Regions from separate parts of the uncultured Virgibacillus sp. genome, predicted to be linked through region 2. Evidence: a T-box and tRNA genes for the amino acid it is inferred to sense, from the RefSeq annotation. Region 2 holds a T-box; the other holds one or more tRNA genes.
The links. The T-box of region 2 lies ahead of Q1A47_RS15340 (valine--tRNA ligase). A T-box ahead of a tRNA ligase gene usually reads a tRNA of that ligase, here a tRNA-Val.
Positions count from the first base shown of each region.

Region 1: it has a tRNA-Val gene. The T-box ahead of Q1A47_RS15340 (valine--tRNA ligase) is inferred to sense a tRNA for this amino acid. The anticodon was not compared.

Region 1 covers NZ_CANMAB010000078.1:10,311-18,537, forward strand. The annotation lists gene Q1A47_RS15170 (N-acetylmuramoyl-L-alanine amidase) at 1-601, shown strand, start outside; gene Q1A47_RS15175 (cupin domain-containing protein) at 1,203-1,874, opposite strand; gene fabI (enoyl-ACP reductase FabI) at 2,212-2,988, opposite strand; tRNA gene Q1A47_RS15185 (tRNA-Glu) at 3,242-3,316, shown strand; tRNA gene Q1A47_RS15190 (tRNA-Val) at 3,344-3,419, shown strand; tRNA gene Q1A47_RS15195 (tRNA-Thr) at 3,424-3,499, shown strand; tRNA gene Q1A47_RS15200 (tRNA-Tyr) at 3,545-3,629, shown strand; tRNA gene Q1A47_RS15205 (tRNA-Gln) at 3,640-3,714, shown strand; tRNA gene Q1A47_RS15210 (tRNA-Lys) at 3,928-4,000, shown strand; gene Q1A47_RS15215 (hydroxymethylglutaryl-CoA reductase, degradative) at 4,300-5,589, shown strand; gene mvk (mevalonate kinase) at 5,586-6,554, shown strand; gene mvaD (diphosphomevalonate decarboxylase) at 6,577-7,551, shown strand; gene Q1A47_RS15230 (phosphomevalonate kinase) at 7,564-8,227, shown strand, end outside.
Region 2 covers NZ_CANMAB010000080.1:204-16,701, reverse strand. The annotation lists gene minD (septum site-determining protein MinD) at 1-764, opposite strand, end outside; gene minC (septum site-determining protein MinC) at 757-1,446, opposite strand; gene mreD (rod shape-determining protein MreD) at 1,493-2,032, opposite strand; gene mreC (rod shape-determining protein MreC) at 2,032-2,934, opposite strand; gene Q1A47_RS15375 (rod shape-determining protein) at 2,947-3,987, opposite strand; gene Q1A47_RS15370 (hypothetical protein) at 4,847-5,200, opposite strand; gene radC (DNA repair protein RadC) at 5,489-6,160, opposite strand; gene Q1A47_RS15360 (SPOR domain-containing protein) at 6,346-7,251, opposite strand; gene Q1A47_RS15355 (folylpolyglutamate synthase/dihydrofolate synthase family protein) at 7,379-8,653, opposite strand; gene Q1A47_RS15350 (RimK family alpha-L-glutamate ligase) at 8,716-9,621, shown strand; gene Q1A47_RS15345 (RimK family alpha-L-glutamate ligase) at 9,622-10,488, shown strand; gene Q1A47_RS15340 (valine--tRNA ligase) at 10,967-13,615, opposite strand; T-box leader at 13,668-13,923, opposite strand; gene Q1A47_RS15335 (hypothetical protein) at 14,062-14,250, shown strand; gene Q1A47_RS15330 (phosphotransferase) at 14,247-15,269, opposite strand; gene spoVID (stage VI sporulation protein D) at 15,316-16,470, opposite strand.

The DNA.
Region 1 (8,227 bases), on a different contig from region 2:
AACATTATCCTTATCACAACGTACGAATATGGCTAATAGCTGGGGGGCAGATTATCTCGTTTCTGTTCATATTAATGCAGGTGGAGGTACCGGATTCGAATCCTACACTTACAATGGTAGCTATTCAGGCAAGGCTGAAACGAATCGATTACGTGCTATTGTGCATAATGCCATTGTGAATGAAACAGAGTTTAGGGATCGTGGAAAGAAGGAAGCAAACTTCCACATGGTAAGAGAATCTGCTATGCCAGCTGTGCTTACGGAGAATGGTTTTATTGACAATGCTGCAGATGCAGCAGCATTGAAGTCGGATGCTTTCCTAAATAAAATTGCTCGTGGTCATGCAGAAGGTTTAGCAAGTGCATTAGGTCTTACCCTTAAAGATGTAAATGATGGGCAAGGATATATTGAAGTAGTTGTTGATTCATTATGGACTTATAATACGGCAAATTGGAATGATAAGGCAGTTATAGTAAATCAAGGGGAAGTCTTTACTGTCATTAGGGACAAGTTCCCAGTAGATGGAGGTTATATGTATCAAATTAAGAGCGGATTGTATATTACTGCAAATCCAACCTATGTAAGGTATTATACGAAATAAAAAATCCGCTAAGGGTGTTGAATCCCCAAAGGTTACTAGATAAAAAAGATTAACCTTTGGGGTTCACCTCACTGTGAGGGAGGATCTTTAACTTTTGCTTATTCAAAATAAAGATCAAAACCTTCAAGTATTTCTCTAGCAGTTTTATTTTTTGCTTAATTGCTTTAAACCTCCACCATAGAAATTTTATCCCGCATATAACTGACAGTAAAACCCTCACTGATTGAAGTTTCACTCTATATAGGGTTGGGCGCCTCTGTTAGTCTGTCAAGGTGCTTATGATCGAACCCAGTTTTCCTTTTATGCACATTACTAGCTACATATTTATGTTCAAAAAGTTAATATGGAAATTGGAAACCAATATGATGCTTATGAGCTCCCGATATCTAAGCCAAAATATACCAATTCACATAGTATAATTAAAATTACTATTAACTTAAAAACAATCCTCAGTTCGTACTAATTTTTCCATTAATACCTTTTTAAAATATTTATGTTTAAGAAAATCTACTATAATTAAATTAAGAGGAAGAAGAATTCATAGTACTTGTCTAATGGTAAGGCTTTCTTTGTTATTTTTTGAATAGAGTTGGAAGTTTCCTTAACAATTGTAGCCAGGATAATAGCCAGGGTGGGGATGGCTGTATACATATTGCATCGGATTATAAGGGTGTGGTAGCGGCATGTTTGGATAATGAACTGAAGTATAACCTTGGTTGTTATTTTTTGATTTGCGACTACATTCATCCGTTGGTCCAATAATAATGGTTTCGTTTTTTATCGGTGCAACGGCCTCTTTCCATGCTTCTGGATCTAAGCAATACGTATGAGCTATAACGTCTACAGGAGTTTTTGTCAAGATATCTGACCCTAAGATATATTCAGGATATGGCGCGTCAAAAATGGCTAGTAAATGTGTGTTGTTCTCTGACGCTTCTTCCCAATGCCACCATCCCTGAGGTATATTTGCAACTTGGCCTGGTGTGATTGGTATATTTTTAACTTCGTTATTGAAAGGGTTCATAAAGGAAACGACAGCTGAACCACTAATACAATACACCAATTCTGCTGCGTTTTGATGATAATGTGGCTCAACAACATGACCCTTGCTTAAATAGATATCAAGTATCGATACATTACTTAATGTATTTAATACATCTCTTCCTAACCGGTTAATATAATTCTCGGAATTCCTTGTAAATAATCGATTCGTATTTAAATCCGAGAAATATTCCACGTCAGGCTTCGTGTAATCCATGTAAGAAGTTACCATAAGCTTTTCTCAACTCCATATATTTAAAGTTATTCACATCATATCTTATGAAAAGGTATGGAAAGTGTGACAAATGCCTATATTGCTTACAACTAAAATTATGAGAAGCTTGCGAGAAAGAATACAAATGACATAGCGTTATGATGAATTAACGAAAGTATGGAACGTGATAGGGTGGCTATAGAAGTAATTCAAGCTAACAGGTAGGAATAAGTTTGATATAGTAGCCTAGCCATCGGTGTTCGTTTAGAAGGTAAATGACCATGTCTATAGGGTGATTGTTAATAATTTTTCTTTTGACATAAACAAAGGACGTACACGAATGCACGTCCCACTACTAACCGCCAATAATATGGTATCCAGAATCAACATGAAGAACTTCTCCGGTAATACCTCGGGAAAGTTCACTCATAAAGAATAGTGTAGCATCTCCAACTTGATCCTGATCCACATTTTTTCGAAGAGGAGCTTTTTCTTCGATCATCCCTAATTTTTCGTTGAAACCAGACACTCCTTTGGCTGATAGTGTACGAATTGGTCCGGCAGATACTGCATTAACTCGAACACCATATTTACCCATATCTTCAGCTAAATATCGCACGCTTGCTTCTAGAGAGGCCTTGGCAACACCCATAACATTATAGTTTGGAATAACCCTTTCTGCACCAAGATAAGTTTGTGTAACAATACTTCCACCCTCTGTCATTAGGTCCTTTGCGGCTTTTGTTACAGCTACTAAGGAATAAGCACTAATTTCCTGAGCTAGTAAAAAGCCATCTCGTGATGTGTCTGCATACTCACCTTGTAATTCCTCTCTGTTAGCAAAGGCTACTGAATGAACGATTCCATGAATGGTTCCAATCTTTTCTTTTATGGTAGAAAAAGCTTCAGTAATACTCTCGTCATTAGCTACATCACAGGATACAATCAACTTAGCTGTAATATCATGCTTATCAAGAAGCTTTGTCAATTTCTTGTAAGAACGATCTTGTCTATATGTAAATATTAGATTTGCTCCTGCTTTATGTAAGGATGATGTTATTCCCCATGCGATGCTTCGTTCACTTGCAACACCCATGATAACAATGTTTTTTCCTTCTAATAAATTCGTCATCAAAGTACCTCCATAATAATTCTTTTGTACATTATAACCTATCCCATAAATTGAAAGAAAGTCTTATCTATTGTATCATAGGACACTTCGTAATAAATTGCATCAAACCTTTGATCTTGTAGGGGTTGAAACGAAAAAATAAAAAAAATTAAATTCCCCCTTTACAAACCATTCATATCTGGGTATAATAAAATTCGTTGGTTTACGACAGAGTTTAACAAAATTCGTTGTAACATATGCCAAATAAATGTTTGGCCCGTTGGTCAAGTGGTTAAGACACCGCCCTTTCACGGCGGTAACACGGGTTCGAATCCCGTACGGGTCACCAATATTATTTTAATATACGAGTGGTTTTGGAGGATTAGCTCAGCTGGGAGAGCACTTGCCTTACAAGCAAGGGGTCGCAGGTTCGAGCCCTGCATCCTCCACCATAAAGCCGGCCTAGCTCAACTGGTAGAGCAACTGACTTGTAATCAGTAGGTTGGGGGTTCAAGTCCTCTGGCCGGCACCATTTTTTACAAACCATGAATAAATTATAATATATAGTTAACAATATGGAGGGGTAGCGAAGTGGCTAAACGCGGCGGACTGTAAATCCGCTCCCTCAGGGTTCGGCAGTTCGAATCTGCCCCCCTCCACCATTTTTATTGTTGGGCTATAGCCAAGCGGTAAGGCATCGGGTTTTGATCCCGTGTACCCCAGGTTCGAATCCTGGTAGCCCAGCCATTTTTTTATTTATGGGTCTTTTTTTGGGAAGAGCCCTATTTTTTTGATGAATGAATTTTTCAACACGAGCCATTAGCTGGCCGCAAGCATCAGCGAATTAACTACTAGATGCAGGCCTGCGAGGAGTGTGGCATCAGCGAGTTGTCATTCAACACGACGAGCACCATTTTTTGTCAAGCTAAAGCTTAACGTATAAATTATTATTTTCAACACGAGCCATTAGCTCAGTCGGTAGAGCATCTGACTTTTAATCAGAGGGTCGGAGGTTCGAATCCTCCATGGCTCATTTATATTAATAGTATAGAAACGTCATATAAAAGGTGGGATAAACAAGGTCGTTATGGAATGTAGCAGCCTTGTTTATTTGCATTTTAGAGTGATTTTTTACATAATAGTAACAGTTATTTTTTTATACATAGCATGGTATTATGATATCATGTTTTCTTGAGTGAATGTCCTTAAAGGGAGACAACATTTTCTAATGAAAAATGGTACAATCGTGATATAATTTTACTATAGATAATGCCTGATAATAATTTATTCCGTACGAATTTCTATATACAACAATTAAAAGGATGATAGGCAATGGAGACCTCCAGAATTCCTGGTTTTTATAAGAAGTCGGTGGAAGAACGCAGAGATTTGCTGAGAGACATGCATGGGTTGACAGATCAAGATATAAATACCTTAGCTGAGAAGGAAGCGTTATCCCCTGATACAGCTGATAAGATGATTGAAAACGTAATTGGTACTTTTCCCCTTCCGTTAGGATTAGGATTGAATTTCTTAATTAATGGGAAAGAATATGTAGTACCAATGGCGATTGAAGAACCTTCTGTTGTTGCTTCTGCTAGCCATATTGGGAAAGTAGTGAGAGAAGCAGGAGGTTTTACAACTGAAGCAACAGATAGAGTCATGATCGGACAAATTCAGGTTGTTGGATGCCCAGATTTGCAACAAGCTAAAGATAAATTGGTAGCAAAGAAAGATGTACTAATTGAAAATGCTAATGCTGCTTACCCAAGTATTGTGGCAAGAGGCGGTGGTGCAGAAGACCTTGAAGTACGCATACTAAATGAAGAATCCAACTCAGCTTATCAGCAAATGCTTATATTGCATTTATATATTAATACATGTGATGCAATGGGAGCGAATATTATAAATACCATGGTTGAATCGTTAGCTCCGATGGTTGAAGAATTAACACAGGGCAAAGTTTATTTGCGTATTTTGTCTAATTTTGCGGATAAATGCTTAGCACGCGCAAAGTGTGTTATTCCTCCTGAGCTTTTAAGAACTGGTGATTTTTCTGGTGAGGTAGTAAGAGATGGTATAGTAAGCGCTTATGAGTTTGCTGCTTCTGATCCCTACCGAGCAGTAACGCATAATAAAGGAATTATGAACGGTATCGATCCAATTGTAATTGCAACCGGAAATGATTGGCGGGCTGTCGAAGCTGGTGCTCATGCTTATGCGTCTCGGAATGGCCAATATGGTTCAATGACAACGTGGTCGGTTGATAAGTCTGGAAACCTTGTCGGTGACTTAGAATTGCCAATGTCAGTAGGAACGGTAGGAGGATCTATTCGTGTTCATCCTATTGCAAAAATTGCCCATAATATCTTAAATGTTGAATCTGCCCAAGAACTAGCACAGGTAATAGTAGCCGTTGGTTTGGCACAGAATCTAGGTGCGCTAAAAGCATTAGTTACAGATGGTATACAAAAAGGCCATATGGCTTTACATTCTCGTTCTGTTGCTATTGCAGCAGGAGCTACTGGGGAGTTGATCGATATCGTATCTGAGAAATTAGTAGAAATGAAGGAAATCCGTGTCGGAAAAGCTAAAGAATTGGTGGAAGAATATACAAAATGAGTGCAGAAAAGGCAACAACAACAGAAAAAACAGCTATTGGAATAGCTCATAGTAAACTAATTTTAATCGGAGAGCATGCAGTTGTACACGGACAACCTGCCATTGCTATTCCGTTTCCATTAGTAGGTGTAGAGTCCGTTGTGGAACAAGTACCAGGTACAGTGAAAATTGATACTACTTTCTACCATGGTCCACTTACGTTGGCACCAGAATCATTACATGGTATTGTGCAATGTATTCAAGGAACCTTAGAGTATTTAAATATGCCTTGTCAGGACTTGTTAATTCGCATTAAATCCTCTATTCCACCTGGAAAAGGACTTGGGTCAAGTGCTTCAGTGGCTATTTCGGTAGTCCGTTCATTATTTGCTTATTTTAATGAGGACTATACGGATGAGGATTTATTACGATTGGCTAATATAGCAGAAACCTTTGCACACGGTGCTCCAAGTGGTATTGACACGTTGACAATTACATCCCAATCCCCTGTTTGGTATGAAAAAGAGCATCCTATTGACTTTATAGAACTAAGTGATGATTTTCATTTTGTAGTCGCGGATTCCGGACGGATCGGCGATACTCGTTTGGCTGTTGAATCCGTTGCTCATCTAGTAAAGATGGCTCCAAAGAAAATTCATCGTAAATTGGAGCGCATTGGTAAATTAACACATCATGCAAAGCAAGCGTTGGAAAAAAAGGGTAAACATATTTTGGGACATATGTTAAATGAAGCTCAAAAAGAACTAGAGGCGTTAGGAGTAAGTGATGCTGGCTTAAACCGCTTAATTAATTTTGCCCGAAAAGAAGGAGCATTAGGTGCGAAACTAACAGGTGGCGGTAATGGAGGTTGCATTATTGCTCTTGCCCAAAATGAGGTACACTCCAGACAGCTCGCTGATAAATTAAGAAAATTTGGCGCTCATGCTGTTTGGCCATTTGTTCTAAAAGGAAATAAGGACAAATAATAGCATAGAAGGAGACTCATGCATGAAAGCAACTGCTAAGGCACATACAAATATTGCCTTAATTAAATACTGGGGAAAGCGAAATGAATCCATTATACTACCAACAAATAATAGCCTATCACTTACCTTAGACGGCTTTTATACAACAACAACCGTAGCGTTTGATGATTCTCTTTCTGAAGATCGATTTAAATTAGATAACCAACTGATAGCGGGTGATCAGTATAATCGTGTTACAGCATTTCTTGAACTGATAAGAAAAATGGCAGGGAAGCACATTTATGCAGATGTTGAATCGGTAAACGATGTTCCGACTGCGGCAGGCTTTGCTTCATCAGCATCTGGTTTTGCTGCATTGGCTGCTGCTGGTACGAAAGCAATTGGATTGAATTTAACCAATCAAGAGCTTTCTCAATTAACACGTCAGGGCTCTGGATCTGCTTGTCGTTCTATATATGGAGGCTTTGCGGAATGGGAAATGGGAACGAAAGAAGACGGTTCAGATTCATATGCTGTACCGATCGCACCAGCTGACCATTGGGATATCCGAGTCGCCGCGGTAGTGTTATCATCTACCAAGAAAAAGGTGTCAAGTCGTACAGGTATGAAGCGGACGGTAGAGACGTCGCCATTTTTCCAAGGGTGGATTGATAGTATCCCAAATGATTTAACACAGATTAAACATGGCATTCAAGATCGTGATTTTCAAAAAGTCGGGGAAATTGCTGAAGCGAATTGCTTGAAAATGCATGCAACAACTTTAGGTGCTAATCCGCCATTTACTTACTGGCATGATACTACACTAGCCGTCATGCAAACAATTCAAGAAATGCGTGCTCAAGGTATTCCAGCTTATTTTACAATTGATGCAGGACCAAATGTTAAAGTTCTCTATTTACCTGAGCATGAAAAAAATGTCGAACAGACACTTATAAATTTACCTGGTGTATCAGATATACGATTAAGTAAACCGGGTCAAGGAGTAACCTATTTGTAGGGGTTGAACGATTTGTCACAAACATCAATGACTATAAAAGTACCAGGAAAATTAATGATGGCTGGAGAGTTTGCCGTATTACAACCAAATAACCATTTGGTTGTAATGGCTGTTGATCGTTATGTATTTACGACAATCCAGCTAAAGGATACTAACAAGATTAGTTTAATGGATTTTCAATTAACGAATCTATCATGGAAATATAGCGATGGGAAAGCTGTCATTGCCTCTGATGATCCGCGAACCCGTTTTGTAGAAGAAGCTATGACAATTGCCATCACTTATTTGAATGAAAAACAAATTTCACCAGCACCTTTTCAACTAACTATCAATAGTGAGCTAGATGATGAATCTGGTGTAAAATATGGGCTAGGCTCTAGTGCTGCTGTAGTAACCTCAGTTATTGCTGCTATTTTAAAACAATTCCTCCCATTTGACCCTACTGCTGAACTAATATTCAAACTTGCATCGATCTCACATGTTATTACACAAGGAAATGGATCGGGTGCTGATGTAGCGGCATCTTCATATGGAGGTTTTCTTGAATATTCCTCTTTTCAAGCAGAATGGTTAAGAAAAGCTCATAAAGATGCTAAATCTCTAACTGAACTTTTGCAATGTGACTGGATATATTTTTCGTTAGAGCCGGTTCAATTGCCGAAAAATGTCTATATGT
Region 2 (16,498 bases):
ATCATACCTTTTTCAGTATCTAGAGACTGTAACGGGACAGTTTCTCCCAATATTCTTCGAGCAATATTTCGATAAGCTATAGAAGCCTTTGTAGTTGGTTGAAAGGCTACTGGTTCTCCTTTATTGGAAGCCTTGATAACTTCATCATCATCAATAACAATTCCAACTAAATCAATAGATAATACCTGCACGACCTCATCTATTTCCAACATATCCCCACTTTTCATCATGTGATTACGAATTCGATTAATTACTAATCGTGGAGGCTCAGCCATCTCCTCTTTCTCTAATAATCCTATTATCCTATCTGCATCTCGTACACTAGATTTCTCAGGTGTTGTGACAACGATCGCTTTATCCGCACCAACAATCGCATTTTGAAAGCCTTGTTCAATTCCAGCAGGACAATCAATTATTATATAATCATACTCTTGTTTTAACTCTGCGATTATTTTCTTCATGCCTTCTGTCGTAACAGCAGACTTATCACTTGTTTGTGCAGCTGGAAGTACAGATAAATAATCAAACCGTTTATCTTTTATTAATGCTTGTTTTAACTTACATCTCTCTTCAATAACATCTACAATATCGTAAATGATTCTATTTTCGAGCCCCATCACTACATCGAGATTTCTTAGACCGATATCTGTATCTATTAAACAAACCTTCTTATCCATAAGTGCTAATGCAGTACCTATATTGGCTGTAGTTGTTGTTTTACCAACTCCACCTTTACCAGATGTAATAACGATCGCTTCACCCATTTTGTATTCTCCTTTCGAATCTGTTTATTTCTTTTCGTCTATGTGAAAGTACTTGTAGTCGATCAATTATAATTTTATCTTTCTCTTCATCTACAAGACCACATTCCATATACACACCATCAGATTCATAGTCTGGAGCACGACTGATATAATCAGCAATTCGCAGCTGACTTGGATTCATAAAAGATGCTGCTATGAATGCTTCTCTATCACCATCAATTCCTGCATGAGCAATTCCTCGTAAATTCCCCATTATGTAAATATTACCTGTCGCGATTACTTTTCCACCGGGGTTCACATCACCCAAAAGCAAGAGATCACCGGTAACATGTAGCACTTGACCTGACCGTACAATACGGTTAATTGCTTTCACCTCACTATTCGTCTGCCACATACGCGCCTCTTCACGTCGGACAACGTCAGATTCAATAGAATGAATAGTGAATCTATTTTTAGCACCAATAACTTGTTTCAACTGTTCTATTTGCTCATCATGTAGATAGCGGGTACCTAATTTAACTCTCACTGCAACAATCGGTTCATCCTGCTTTGGACGGCTTTCCTTCATTTTATGATCGAGTTCGAAAATAGCTTTTTCAAACGAACATGTGTCATCAATAAACAGTGTAAGTCCATCTTTCGTGCCTTTCATTGTAATCAATTGTTTTTTTTCCTGTACCACACGTTCACCTCATTCACATAACAAGAGAATCTAGAGCAACCATTTTTTATATTGTATTACTCTTTGTTAATTGCTCTCTTCCCCAAGTAGTAAGTTTTTTTACAACTATTGGATACAGCATTAGTAAAAATACTAAATTAGATCCAATTGTTGGTAGCATTCGATGCATTAAATAAGCTTTCCAAACCATATCCGTTTTCCCTATAACCGTGTATATCAGATGAATGCTAACGTCTGCCAGGGCAATCCCGCATACACCAAGCAACATAGCAACATAAATATTTCCATGTAACAACTTTTTAAAACCATGTACCGCATATATAATCAATGCATAAGAAAACATATAGACACCTAATACATCTGTATATACGATATCGATTAAGAGACCAAATAGTAAAGCATACAACACGGAAAAATACGTTTGATCTTTATCATAAAAAATAGCAATAAACACTAAAAAAATAAGTACCCAATGTGGAACAATAAGCAAGTCACTTGTAAGCAAATTACCAGGCAATAATTCGAGCGCCACACCTTCTAATACTAAGAGCAGGAATAGGATTAAAGGCAAGTATAAACGTTTCATTACTCGCCCTCCTCTTCCGTCGTCTCTTCATCTGTCTTCAAATCTTCTTGAACAGAACGATCTACCACAATCACTTGATTCATATCATACATATTTGCAGCAGGCTCCACCAGTGCTGTTTTGGTTAAACCATATTGATCCGGTACAACCTCTTTCACTGTACCAATTACTAATCCAGACGGGAATACACCGCCCATCCCAGAGGAGATAACGAGCTCTCCTTCTTTTAAATCTTTTTCAGATTCTTCAATAATACGAAAGACGAGACTTTTACTTTCTTTGTCAAATCCTTCAATCATGCCAAAAATATCTTTATCTTTACCTTTTCCGCCTCTAGATACTTTTCCCGAAATACGATTAAATTGATCAAAACCAGTAAGCAATTGCACTGTTGAGGTATTAGGAGATGCCTTAAGGACTTTTCCGATCATACCTTCAGGAGTTCTTACTGCCATATTTGCTTCTACACCATCATTGGATCCTTTATTAATTGTTACTTGTTCAATCCATCTTTCCGGTGACCTTGACATAACCGTAGCTTGGATTGGGGTATAATCTCGAATGTTGTCATCATCCTTCAGATCCAGCGTATTTCTTAAATCCTCGTTCTCTTCTTTTAATTCTTGAACTTCATAAATAAGTCCTTTGTATTCCGCTAACTTCTCTTTGAGTATGCGATTTTCATTGTACGTATCTTTGAAGTCATCAATATTTCCAATGATATCTGTTATAAAATTTATTGGAGCATGAATAATACCTTGTGCCCACCCAACGGTATCATTTACAAACTCTTCAACATTCGTCAGATTTTCTCTATCACGTAGAGAAAATCCAATTAATGCTACGAAAAAAATAAACCCGATTAATAAAATAAATAAACGTTTTTTACGTAAAAAAGACATATAAACACCAACTTATTCTACACTAGGACGAGATGATACATTCGGATGGGAACGGAAATGCTGAATGTATTCTAATGATTTACCTGTACCAATCGCTACACTTTCTAAAGGGTCTTCTGTAATGAATACAGGCATCTTTGTCTCATCACTAATGACTTTATCTATGTTTTTCAGTAGTGAACCTCCACCTGATAGGACGATTCCACGGTCCATGATATCCGCCGCAAGCTCTGGAGGTGTTTTCTCTAACGTACTCTTTACTGCTTCAACGATAGCATCTACTGTATCCTTTAACGAATCAGCAATTTCTTCCGCAGTAATCGTGATCGTTTTTGGTAATCCCGTTAAAAGATCTCTCCCGCGAATATCCATTTCACCTTTAGGAGAATCACTTCCCGCAGATGCTATTTCAAACTTTATCGATTCCGCTGATCTTTCCCCAATCATCAAGCTGTATTGCTTTCGAATATAGCTAGTGATTGCTTCATCCATATCATCTCCAGCAGTGCGAATGGACTGACTGGTAACGACTCCCCCTAAAGAAATAACTGCTACTTCGGTAGTCCCACCTCCGATGTCAACAATCATACTGCCTGTTGGTTCCCATACTGGTAGCCCTGCACCGATCGCTGCTGCAAAAGGTTCGGAAATCGGATAGGCTTCTTTTGCACCAGCTTGCTTTGTTGCATCGATTACAGCACGTTCTTCTACCATTGTAATACCTGAAGGTACACATACCATTACGTTTGGCTTTTTAGCAAAATAAGAGCGATTTTTCATCGCCTTTTTAATATAATATTTCATCATTGTCGCTGTTGTATCATAGTCAGCAATTACGCCATCTTTCATTGGACGGATGACAGAAATATTCCCAGGCGTTCTCCCAATCATATTTCTAGCAGATCCTCCAACCGCTTCAATATCGCCTGTTGCCGTATTTTTTGCTACAACAGAAGGCTCACTTACGACAACACCTTTTCCTTTCACAAAAACTAATGTATTAGCTGTACCCAAGTCTATCCCTAAGTCCTGAGAAAAATTAAATAATCCCAATAAGATCTTCCTTTCCAAATCACAATCATGTGGTTATATGTAACGAATTACAACAATTCATTATTCGCAAAATAAAATTTATCGATTCCAATTATCTCTTTTCACTATGAAAAAGTAAAATATTTTCATCGAAAAGATCAGCGATACATATCACAACACCATTATTTATAGATTATGTACCAGTTTAAACACAAGGTTGCTTGTACCATGTTTTTCCTACTCATGCTAAGCTGAACAAGCGCCACTTTCCATATCTAAATTGAAAAATGGCGCTGAACAATCATTCGTCTATATAATTATACGAAAAAAATTATAAAATAGATAGTGTTATAAATATCATATGTGAGCTTTTTTTGATTTCATGCATCTTCCCTTCAGAAATAGGCAAACAATAAGTGAACTACTCCCATCACTTACCAACCTTATGGGTTGCTTGAAGTGGGGGCTTCTTGGATAATCGCCACTTTTGGTAGCTGACAAAATGGACCAAGCTAACCCTCTTGTTCCAAGAGTTTATATTTTCATTAGGCACTTGATGAATTTCGATCATTCACTGTTGGGTTGTGCTTTGAACAAAAAAGGAAAAAAAGCCTTTGGGCTGTCGCCCAACCGAAATTCATCTCCCCCCTTACCGTTGGGCTACGCTCTTCACACGCTTGAAGATGGAGACTTCTTTCGGAAGTACGTTACATTATTAATTTTGAAATACTCTTTTTAATTGTTCCTATTTATACAAGCTCATTCGTATACATTTTAAGCTTTAACTGCTTTACCAATAATTCAAAGAAGCGCTGTGAATGATAAACGAGAGCTTGTAGTAAAACGTCCTCGCTGACAATTAATGAATTATTATCTATCGTTAATCTTGTTTTACTGCCTCATATTTTTCTAGTTTTACACCAATTGGTTGACTAGGATAATAAAAAGCAGCAATTCCTTCTTCCAAGTATTCTTCCATCGCATTTAAGTAATAACCATATAAAGAAGGGAGATCATCAAAAATGGGTAACTGGCCAATTTCCTTGTAACTTGAAGTAAATGCGATTCCCCCTTCTATCAATAAAATTCCGCTTTCTATATATTTTTTTCTGTTGGCTTTCATGAGTGTTACGAGAGATTCGGTATTAAATCCGCCAATATAAGCATTAGGATTTTTAATCAGATCGTCTAAATCATATACTTGCTCTTTAAGATAAAAATCTTTTATGTCCACGATCACTCCACCTCTTTTTGCTTCACATCACATTTTGTTTTGTACACGTTACTAATTCCTAATATCGCTATCCATCTATATTTTGTTTAGCCTAAGCTAGGGCGACTATTCTTACGTTGAAAAAATCCAATGAACATACCCATGCAAAAGAAAAAACTTCAAAAAAGTATAATCATATGGAAACATCAGTAGTCTTATTTAATTTTTGTGTATTTATGGGAAATGGTGAATTCGCATATAACGATTTTTTAACTTTACAATAAGGATACTCATCGTGTAGACATACAATTATATATACCCTTTTTCTTTTAAAGAGACATATTTTCGATCACCAATCACTAAATGATCGATTAATTCAATCCCTATCATTTTACCACATTCAACCAATCTTCTCGTTACATGGATATCTTCTTGGGAAGGAGTGGGGTCCCCTGAAGGGTGGTTATGAATAACAATGATGGAGGCTGCAGAGCGTTTGACAGCTTCACGAAATACTTCCCTAGGATGGACGATAGAGGCATTGAGGCTACCTATAAAAATAGTTTGTTTGTGAATAATTTGATTTTTCGTATTCAAAAATAATGTTACAAAATGTTCTTGATTTAACCCTCTCATTTCTTCCATTACATATTCTGCTCCATCCTCAGGAGAGCGAATAACATGCCTTTCATCAGATCTATATATATGCATTCGCTTGCCTAGCTCTACAGCAGCTAAAATCAACACCGCTTTTGCCGTACCAATTCCTCTAATAGCAATAAGTTCTTCAATAGTAGCATCACTTAATAACTTTAATCCTTCAAAATGCATCAATAATCGATTCGATAAAGCCAATACGGATTCTTGTCTAGTACCGCTTCCTAAAATAATAGCTAGTATTTCCGCATTAGATAAATGACTGGAGCCTGATTTTATAAGTCGTTCTCTTGGTCGATCATCCTTTGGCACATTTTTTATCATAATAGGCGAAATAGTTGTCAATATAGATCATCCTCTTCTCTAAGATAACTCTATCTTACAAAAGAGATGTATCGACGTACAAATCAGCATTATTCCAATTTTGCTATACGATGAACTCCTATAATGGGATTTTCCATTAGAGTAAATTCTGTTTCTATTATTAACCAAATTGATAATTAATTAAATCAATTATTAAATGTAGTTCCAAATGTCTTCCATAGCTCCATCAGTAACGCCTTCTTTTGCAGTGCTTCAGCTTGTCCTGCTTTTTCTAATACTTGTTGAGTGGACTGATACAATTCTTTTAGCTGCTCACTATCCTTTGGATAAGCTTTCAGAAGTGAATCCCATGTGTTCTTTTCAAATTCACCAGATTCTAGTGTATCCTTCCATGTCTTAATAAATGATTGTGCCCAACTGTTTTCATCCCTTGTTAAGTCTGTAGTAATATTTCCTGTAGACCACTCTTTAACATAAATATCGTCCATGTCTGTATCAACTAATCCCTGTTGTAATTGTTCTGCCTGCGTTTCAGTGGTAGCAGCTGCTATAAACAGGAAATACTGATCCCCTCTCTCCCATATAGTGACAGGAACCCCTCTGTCTCGGTATGAACCAGCACGCGCATCAGCATTTGCCTTTTCTGAAAAAACACCACCTTGAAGTACATATGCCCTTATTTCATCTAGACGAACAGAAGATGCAGAACGATCAGCTTGTTTATCATTATCTTGATCGTCGTCGTTAGTTACAGCTGCTGAAGAATTCTGATTACCGCTCATATGATTATCATCCTCAATCATGATAAACATATTTAGCATCATTATTCCTAAGAAGGATCCAATGACTAATGCTGACAATACAGAAAGTATAGCAGGCTTAAACTCCTTCCACTTTCTTTTATGCATCGCAAATTTAGAAGGTTTTGTATCTGATACCCTTGTATAAGGCGGAATTTTTTCATCTTCTGAATCGGATAATGCAGCAGCCTGTTCATTCCTTCCTGAAGGAATTTCTCTATTCTTATTGACATAAAGCTTAACTTGTTTACCATTTTCCCATACTGTGATCTTTCTTTTATTTTCGTCCATTGTCTTTACCTCCCTGCTGCTAGATTTACCTTCAACTCTAGCATATAGACCGTAAAAAGTAAGACGAATTCTGTCACCTTATTAAAGAATCGTTCAACATAAATTTTATAAGAACAGCATATGAATGTTATTGTTTTTTAAGAAAAGACCGAACTAATGAAATGAAATACAAGGAGCCAGATATAAAATATACAGTATGTGATTGTTCCATTTGGCGTATTGCCTCTTGCCAATTTAGCTCGATATGAAAGTCACTCTCATAGTTTCTTAATTCAGATACCTGCATTGCACGTGGATGATCAAACGTCGTTAAGCTAATTGTTGTAAAATGATTTTCTATTTGTTTTAGCATTTTATCAATTTCTTTATCTTTAAACGCAGAAAATAATAGATGTCGTTTGCAGTTACTAAAATTTTCTTCTACTGTGTTTATAAATGCTTCCATTCCCGCCGAGTTATGGGCGCCATCCACAATAGTTAAGGGCTGTTTTCTAACTATCTCAAATCTTCCCATTACCATGACATGAGTAAACGCCTCTTCTACTTTATTCATATCTATATTAAAGCCAGCTTCCATTCTATTTAACAGTTGAAGAGCCATTGCAGCTATTGATGCATTCGCTTTTTGGTGTTCCCCCATCATGTTAATCCAAAATTGGAATGTATCTCCCCCCTGTTCCCACCAATTTATGCGATGGTTATATGCAGTAGATTCTGAACGATAGAAAAAATGATGACCTAGTCGATATATAGGAGCTTGCTTCAACATAGCTTCTTTATTGACAACTTTTGTCGCATCTTCTATTAGTTCACCTGTAATGACTGGTATTGTTGATTTTATTATACCTGCTTTATGATAAGCAATTTCACGTATTGTGTCCCCTAGAAATGCAGTATGATCTTTCGCTATATTTGTTATAATGGACATCAGAGGCTGTACACAATTTGTGGTATCTTCTCTACCACCCATCCCAGTTTCTATTAAAGCAAGGTCCGTATGCTGTTCAAAATAAACAAAAGCAATAGCTGTCAGAATTTCAAATTCTGTCGGATGCATGTTCATATTATCTAATTTTACTACTGCTGGATATACCTTTTGCCATATAGTGAGAAAATCATGTTCTGAGATTGTTCTATCTCCCAATAAGATATATCCTCGTAGGCCAGTTAAACTAGGAGATGTAAAGATTCCCACTTGATAATTGTTAGCTTGTAAACCTTGTTTTATAAATTCTAATGTCGAACCTTTTCCGTTCGTACCAGCAATATGAATCGCATTAAAATTATGCTGAGGTTGATTCAGTAATATAAGTAGTTTTTCCATTCGTTCGAGTCCGGGCTTTATCCCTAAATTAATTCTATTTGCTAAAAAGTCTTCAACTTGTTGAATTTCTTGAAACATAAGCACACCACTCTCATGAAATAAATTTACCTATAACAGTATAGCAGAAAGGACAAATAAACATGCAGTTACACGGCTGGATAATTTACAATGGAAGTTTACCTGGAAAGAAGTTTCTTGACTTTGCCGAATGGATTCAACGAGCAGCCATTCGAAAAGGTGGTACAGCAACTATATATAAGAATAGCGAATTATTGTCATATCTTAATACAGAGAATCTTAGTTTATTAAAAGACGAGCGTGTACCATTACCGAATTATGTTTTATTTGCGGATAAAGATGTTTATTTAGCAAGGCAGCTCGAATTACTCGGCTTACGAGTCTTTAATCGAGCAGAAGCAATAGCTGTGAGTGATGATAAAATTGCAACATATCAACAGTTAGCAATAAAGAAGCTACCTATTCCTAGAACCATTATTGCACCAAAGACATTTTTTTCTGAGGAACCAACTGAGTCGGTGATGCAGACAGCAGTTGATACATTTGGTTTTCCTATGATTGTGAAGGAAGCCTTCGGGTCATTCGGTCAACAAGTGTATCTGATCGAAACCAAAGAGCAATTATTACATAGACTTCAGCAAATAGATGGAAAGCCATATATGTTTCAAGAATTTATCTCTACAAGTTACGGAAAGGATTTGCGACTACACGTAGTAGGTAATCACGTGGTGGCGGCGATGAGAAGGCAGGCAGTAAATGATTTTCGTGCTAATGTATCAGCAGGAGGATCAATGGAAGCCTATGAGCCGTCTGAATATGAAACGAAGATAGCAGTTGCTGCCACAAAAGCGATTGGAGCAGATTTTGCTGGTGTCGATTTGTTATTTGGCCCTGATCAATCTCCCATTATTTGTGAGATTAATTCAAATGCACATATCCGTAATATATATGATTGTACGAACATTAATGTAGCAGATTATATTATCGATTATATTTACAAGTCATGTGGTGACAATGGAGGCAAGTAAATGAGTAAAGGTTGGTTAATCTACAGTAAAAAGGACATTGACGTAAACCAATCCTATATAAATTGGTTTATCAAAGAAGCATCGTATCAATCTATTCAATTAGAACTCATAATAAGAGAAGATATAACAGCAGGAATTATTAATAATGCACGCACCGTGCGAGTAAATGGATTTCCCATTACAAAGCCTGAATTTGCTATTGTTCGAACTATTGACCCATTGCTTAGCCTTCATTTAGAGGCATGTGATATTACTGTTTTTAATTCATCTTCTATTTCAAGAATTTGTAATGATAAGGCGTTAACGCATCATCATATGCACAATTTACGTATCCCAATGGTAGATACCCTTTACTCGAAGAAGCAGTATTTAACAGATACCCCTCCATTAGCCTATCCTTTTATCATCAAGGAAACAGCAGGAAGAGGCGGAAAACAAGTTTTTTTAATTGAAAACGATCAACAATATACCTCCATTAGCCAAGTATTAGCTAATACGGAGCTTATTGTTCAACCTAGTACGGTAGAGCATGGAAAAGACATTCGTGTCTTTATAGTAGGAAAGGAAATTATTGCAGCTGTAAAACGGGAAAACGACAAAGACTTTCGTGCCAATTTTAAACTCGGAGGCTCTGCTAGCTTATATGACTTGAGTGATAAGGAACGTTCTATGATTCAATCAATTGTTAATCACTTTGATTTTGGTATGGTAGGTATTGATTTTTTGATCAGTTATAATGGAGAACTCCTATTTAATGAAATTGAGGATATCGTCGGCTCACGGACATTAAGTAAAGTTAGTGATATCAATATTTTGCGAACGTATATGACTTATATTAGACGAAAGATATCGAATAATATAGATTAGATCTAATCGACATACTTAGAACGAAAGCGCAATCGCCTGATTAGAAACGTAGCGAATGTAGGGATTTAACGGTGATAAAGGAATCAAGGTGAGCTTGTGAGCCGATGATAATCTATCATAGGTTAATTCGTGAAGTCGCCTAGTTTCTGGGCGCTGGAGCTTAACGAGGCTCAACACGCCCATATTTATCCACATGGGTTTCCTAGACAAAAAGAAAACTAGCCAGCTTTGATAAACCTAAGCAAAGCCGAACTATGATTCGAAATGTTTTTTGGTTAGCATTCGAATTAGTTCGGCTTTAGCTGGTTCTAAACTGCGGATATTAACTGTGACTGAAACTGTCTATATATTTTTCATTCGCTGTATGAAGATTCTCTCCAACATTTGCTATAAAGCCAGTCTTTTATAGCTTTATTCCTGCTATTTCTTCGGATTTGAAAATGGTATTTAAGTTACATTTTATCCACAAAGAAATAGTTTAACCTTTTAGTTCTTCGAGCCTTGCTCTAACTTTTGCTTGTTTATCAAGATAATCCTTCTCTTTTTGTCTCTCTTCTTCTACAACGGCCTGTGGTGCTTTATTTACAAATCCTTGATTACCAAGCTTTTTCTGCACACGTTCAACTTCTTTTGTCCACTTCGTTAATTCTTTTTCTAAGCGATCAATCTCTTTATTAAAATCAATTAATCCCTCAAGTGGGAAATAAAGTTCTGCACCAGTAACTACAGCAGACATTGCTTTTTCAGGAACTGAAATATTTGTTGCAATAATAAGCTTATTTGGATTACAGAAGCGTTCCAAATAATCACGATGTTTCTCTAATTCATCAACGATCTTCTGATTCTCTGCTTGAATCAATATGTTAATTTGTTTTGACATCGGTGTATCTACTTCCGCTCGAATGTTACGAACTGATTTAATAATTGATACAAGTCGTTTCATTTCTTGAGATGCTTTTTCGTCATGAAATGCTTGGTTTACTTCTGGCCATGTAGCAATGGTAATAGAGTCTCCTTGATGAGGAAGCTGTTGCCAAATTTCCTCTGTGATGAATGGCATATATGGATGCAACATTCGCATGGTTTGATCTAATACATGAGCAAGTACTGACTGCGTCATCTTCTTCTTCACATCATCTTCGCCATACAATGGTAGCTTAGCCATCTCGATATACCAGTCACACAATTCATCCCAAATAAAGTTATAGAGATGACGTCCAGCTTCTCCAAACTCGTATTTATCGGTATTCTTGGTAACCTGCTCAATCGTTTCATTTAACCGTGTAAGAATCCACTTATCGGCAAGGGATTTCTCACCAGATAAATCTATATCTTCATAGGTGAATCCATCTAAGTTCATTAAAGAGAATCGCGAAGCATTCCAAACCTTATTTGCGAAATTCCAAGTAGCTTCTACCTTTTCCCAATGGAAGCGTAAATCCTGCCCTGGGGTTGAACCAGTAAGTAAGAAGTAACGCAACGAATCAGCGCCATATTTCTCAATTACATCCATCGGATCAACACCATTACCTAGTGACTTACTCATCTTTCTCCCTTCAGCATCCCGAATTAAACCATGAATTAACACATCTTCAAATGGTTTTTGATTTGTGAATTGCTTTGATTGAAAGATCATCCTTGCTACCCAGAAGAATATAATATCATACCCAGTAACAAGAACTCCTGTAGGGAAATAACGTTTAAAGTCCTCTGCATTCGTATCCGGCCATCCCATTGTCGAAAAAGGCCATAAGGCAGATGAAAACCAAGTATCTAAAACGTCCTCATCCTGCTCCCAATTTTCTAAGTCCTCAGGTGCTTCCTTCCCAACATAGATTTCATTTGTTTCCTTATGATACCAAGCAGGAATCCGATGCCCCCACCAAAGCTGGCGAGAAATACACCAATCACGTATATTTTCCATCCAATTAAGATACGTCCGTTCAAATCGCTTTGGAACGAAATTCACTTTATCCTCTTGTTGCTGTAAATCAATAGCAGCATCTGCTAATGGCTGCATATTAACAAACCATTGAGTGGATAAATACGGCTCTACCACTGCACCGCTTCGTTCAGAATGCCCAACTTGATGCGTATGATCTTCAATTTCAAAAAGAATACCCTGGTCTTGAAGGTCTTTAACAATCTGCCTTCTGCACTCAAATCGATCTAAACCTTCATAACTTCCCGCATTTTCATTCATAGTGCCATCTTCATTCATAACTAATACACGCTCTAGGTTATGTCGATTACCAATTTCAAAATCGTTTGGATCATGTGCAGGAGTTATTTTGACGGCACCGGAACCAAACTCCATATCTACATATTCATCTGCAACAATCTCTATTTCCCTGCCAACAATTGGTAGGGTCACTTTTTTCCCAATTAAATGAACGTAGCGCTCATCGTTTGGATGAACAGCAACGGCCGTGTCTCCTAACATCGTCTCCGGACGTGTAGTGGCAATCTCAATGGTTTCTTCACTGTCTTTTATTGGGTAACGCATATGGTAAAACTTACCATTAATTTCTTCATAAATAACTTCAATATCGGAAAGAGCAGTTTTGGTTTGTGGATCCCAATTAATAATATACTCTCCACGGTAAATAAGTCCTTTTTCGTATAGCTTTACAAATACCTCTTTTACAGCATCAGATAATCCATCATCAAGCGTAAACCGCTCGCGCGAATAGTCTAAGCCCAGTCCTAATTTCTCCCATTGGGAACGAATGAAATCGGCATATTCTCCTTTCCATTCCCAAGCTTTTGCTAAAAATTTTTCTCTACCTAGTTCATAGCGATTTGTTCCTTGTTCTTTCAATTTGGCTTCTACTTTAGCCTGTGTTGCAATACCTGCATGATCCATACCGGGTAGCCACAGGACATCATACCCTTGCATTCGTTTCATACGTGAAATCGTATCCTGCATAGTTGTATCCCATGCATGGCCTAGATGCAATCTTCCGGTTACATTTGGTGGTGGAATAACAATTGAATATGGCTCTTTTTCCGGATCATTGGTTGCTTCAAAATACTTTCCTTCCAACCAAAATTGATACCTACCCTGTTCTACTTCCTTGGGATTATATTTTGCCGAGAGGGAAGTTTTTGTTTCCTTTTCACTCATCATAACGCCTCCTATAACTGTTTGCTACGACAAAAAGCCCTTTTCATCCTACTTAAAGGACGAAAAGGGCATACTTTCCGTGGTACCACCTTTGTTTACACGCTCCATTGGAGCTGTGCACACTTCATTCATTGATAACGGTAACTAAACGGTTACCGGCTTCTTCTACTTATGCTTTTTAGCATGTGTTCAAAGAAGCTGCATCACGGGCGACCTTCCAACATAATCTTACCAAGGAAATTTTCAGCCACTGATTTCCCTCTCTTCTTTGGCAATTATCTTGTACTCTTCCCATTCAGCGCATTTTCAAGTAATAGCTTTATTTTATATAGTATAAGTCATTTCGTCAACTATTTTTACCAGTTTTGCACAAATACATGATATCTATACATAGTATATAGAACAATCACAAAAAAACTTAGCGTTTCGAAAGCGAGGTGAAAACGGTGGCACGATATTACCGTTATCGACTCCCTCCATGGGCTAGAACCTGTATTATTGTTATCGAAAGAGTTACCTTGCCAATATTAATTTTCCAATTAATACGTACATTGTTCTTCCCTACAACCTTTGATGTATTTTTATTAGGCTTAATCGTAGGTATATTTATCGCCTTTTATTTGGAATGGATTTAGCTTTCTAAATCGTCCAAATCAAGGGTATCGTATTCTTTTTCCACATATGCTGACAAGCGTAGACCAAATAGTATTCTTCTAAATATGTGTTGTAATGGTATAATTTGATCAATCATTGTTTTTGATGATTGATCATGCTCTTCTACTAACTGTATATATGGAGCAGGGTCGAGAACCTGTATAATTAACATATATAGTTCTTTATTCGTTAGTTTATTTTCATTCATATAGCTATCAAATTCATCTAAGAAAAGGTCAACAGGAGCATCATAATGCACCGTTTCAGATTTATAGAATTGGGATAAATCGAATGGGGCATATTCGTATCGCGCCTTATCCCAATTTATAAGATACATCTGCTCCGGTGATACGATAACATGTGAGGAATTCAAATTACCATGACACAAGCTATAATTCCACTGTTCTTGCTGCTCCTGCTCATTTATCAACTGGTCAATTCTTCGATTGGATTCTTGTAAACTAAAATCGATGTCACGAAAATGTGTACAAACGAGAAGTTCAAAGGGAGACATATAGTGTTTAGCTTCAAATTGTTCCACAAAAAACAACAATTTCTTTTGAAGTGCTTCACATTGCTTCTGATACCCCCGAAAGTTCTGTACGAATGAATCTGTGTCTACAGTTCGAGTTCTCTTTGTCTTCACATGTATATGACCAAGATGACGATAAAAGTTTCCTATCGTATATTTATCAAAAGATGAAAGGGCATTCCCTCTCCAAGGAGATAAATAATAAACCGTTCCTTCATAGATTTCATAAATATTCCCTTCTCTTGTTAAAAAAACAGGAAGAATCGTATGAAGGTTTTGCGTATATGCCTCCTGATATACGTTCTCCCACATAGCCATATCATCAGGTGAAAGCTGACTTTGCTTTAACGCAAACTGTTGCTGGCCATCTTGTACCTTATATAATTTTTCAGTTTCATTTTCTATGTAAAAAGGTTGCACCGAATAGGCATGTAGCACAGCCTTTAAGTCATCCACTTTTTCGTTCACCACCTAATACTGGAAAACCCCTTGACTTAATCGCAAGGGGCAGCATTTATTTTTTCTTATATGGAATATATAATAACTGACCTTCTGTCACATCATAGTCATCATCTAACTGGTTTTGTTTTATTAATTGTAACGCCGAAATTTGATAACGTTCTGCAATAGAATCTATCGTATCCTTCTCTTGAACAATACAGAGTCTCATACGAGCAAATTGATCCACATCAGATTCCCTAAACATATCAGATAAGTAGCCAACATCTTGTACTTGATCTGTTGTATCACGATTATCAGAGCTTTCATGAATTTCGGGAGTGTGCGATGATTCCAGCCAATCATCTGATGTATCATCCACTTCCACCTCTTCATCATGGGAGGAGGATTCTTCAGGTGAGTCAGTTCCAAAGAATTCTGCTAATGATTTTGATTCTTTATATTTCCACCTGTCATCCTCTTCCTGCCCTGCTTTTTCCGTATCATTTGTCTTCTGTTCTATCGAAGCTTCTATTTCTACTTCTTGTGACTCTTCTTCTCTATCTTCTACTACCTGTTTTGACTCTTCTTCTCTATCTTCCACCACTTGTTCTGATTCCTCTCGTTCAGCAGAAAGTATCGGTAAATCGGGTGGTGCCAAATGATCATTGATGGATTCATTTTCTTCAGGGTCTTTGATTTCGAATTGAAAACTATCTGCCTCTTCATTATTCTCCGCATCATTTCCCCAGTCAGAAGTGTATGCATCCCTTTCTGTAACTGTCTCCTCAACTTGTTCACTTTCATTGACACCGTGTATTTCAATTGTTGAATACAAGCGGAACAATGACGGGTTAGGAAGTTCATAATCAAAAGTTTGAATAAAGACACTTACGTCGTTTAAATCTGCAACTCTGTTTGCCGGCACAGAAATTTCCACAGGAAAACGGTGTGAAAAAGCTGCTATATCTTCATCTAAATCTTCAACCACCTCTACATATCGTTTCGATTGCAAGTTTTCTGTTTCAATCGATTCTTCTGCCTCCTGAATGGTTTTTTGATAATCTCCTTTAAGCTCAATTACACCTCTTATGGAAATATACTCATTAAATGAATGTATGGAAATATCCGGCTCTAGCGAAACTCCTCTCATTTCATTAACTTCCTGTCCTTTTTCAAAATAGAGCGTTTCATTCAGCTCAAAACTGAAAACCGGTCGATCCTTAGACAATTCTCTTCCTCCTTTCAGCATATCCACG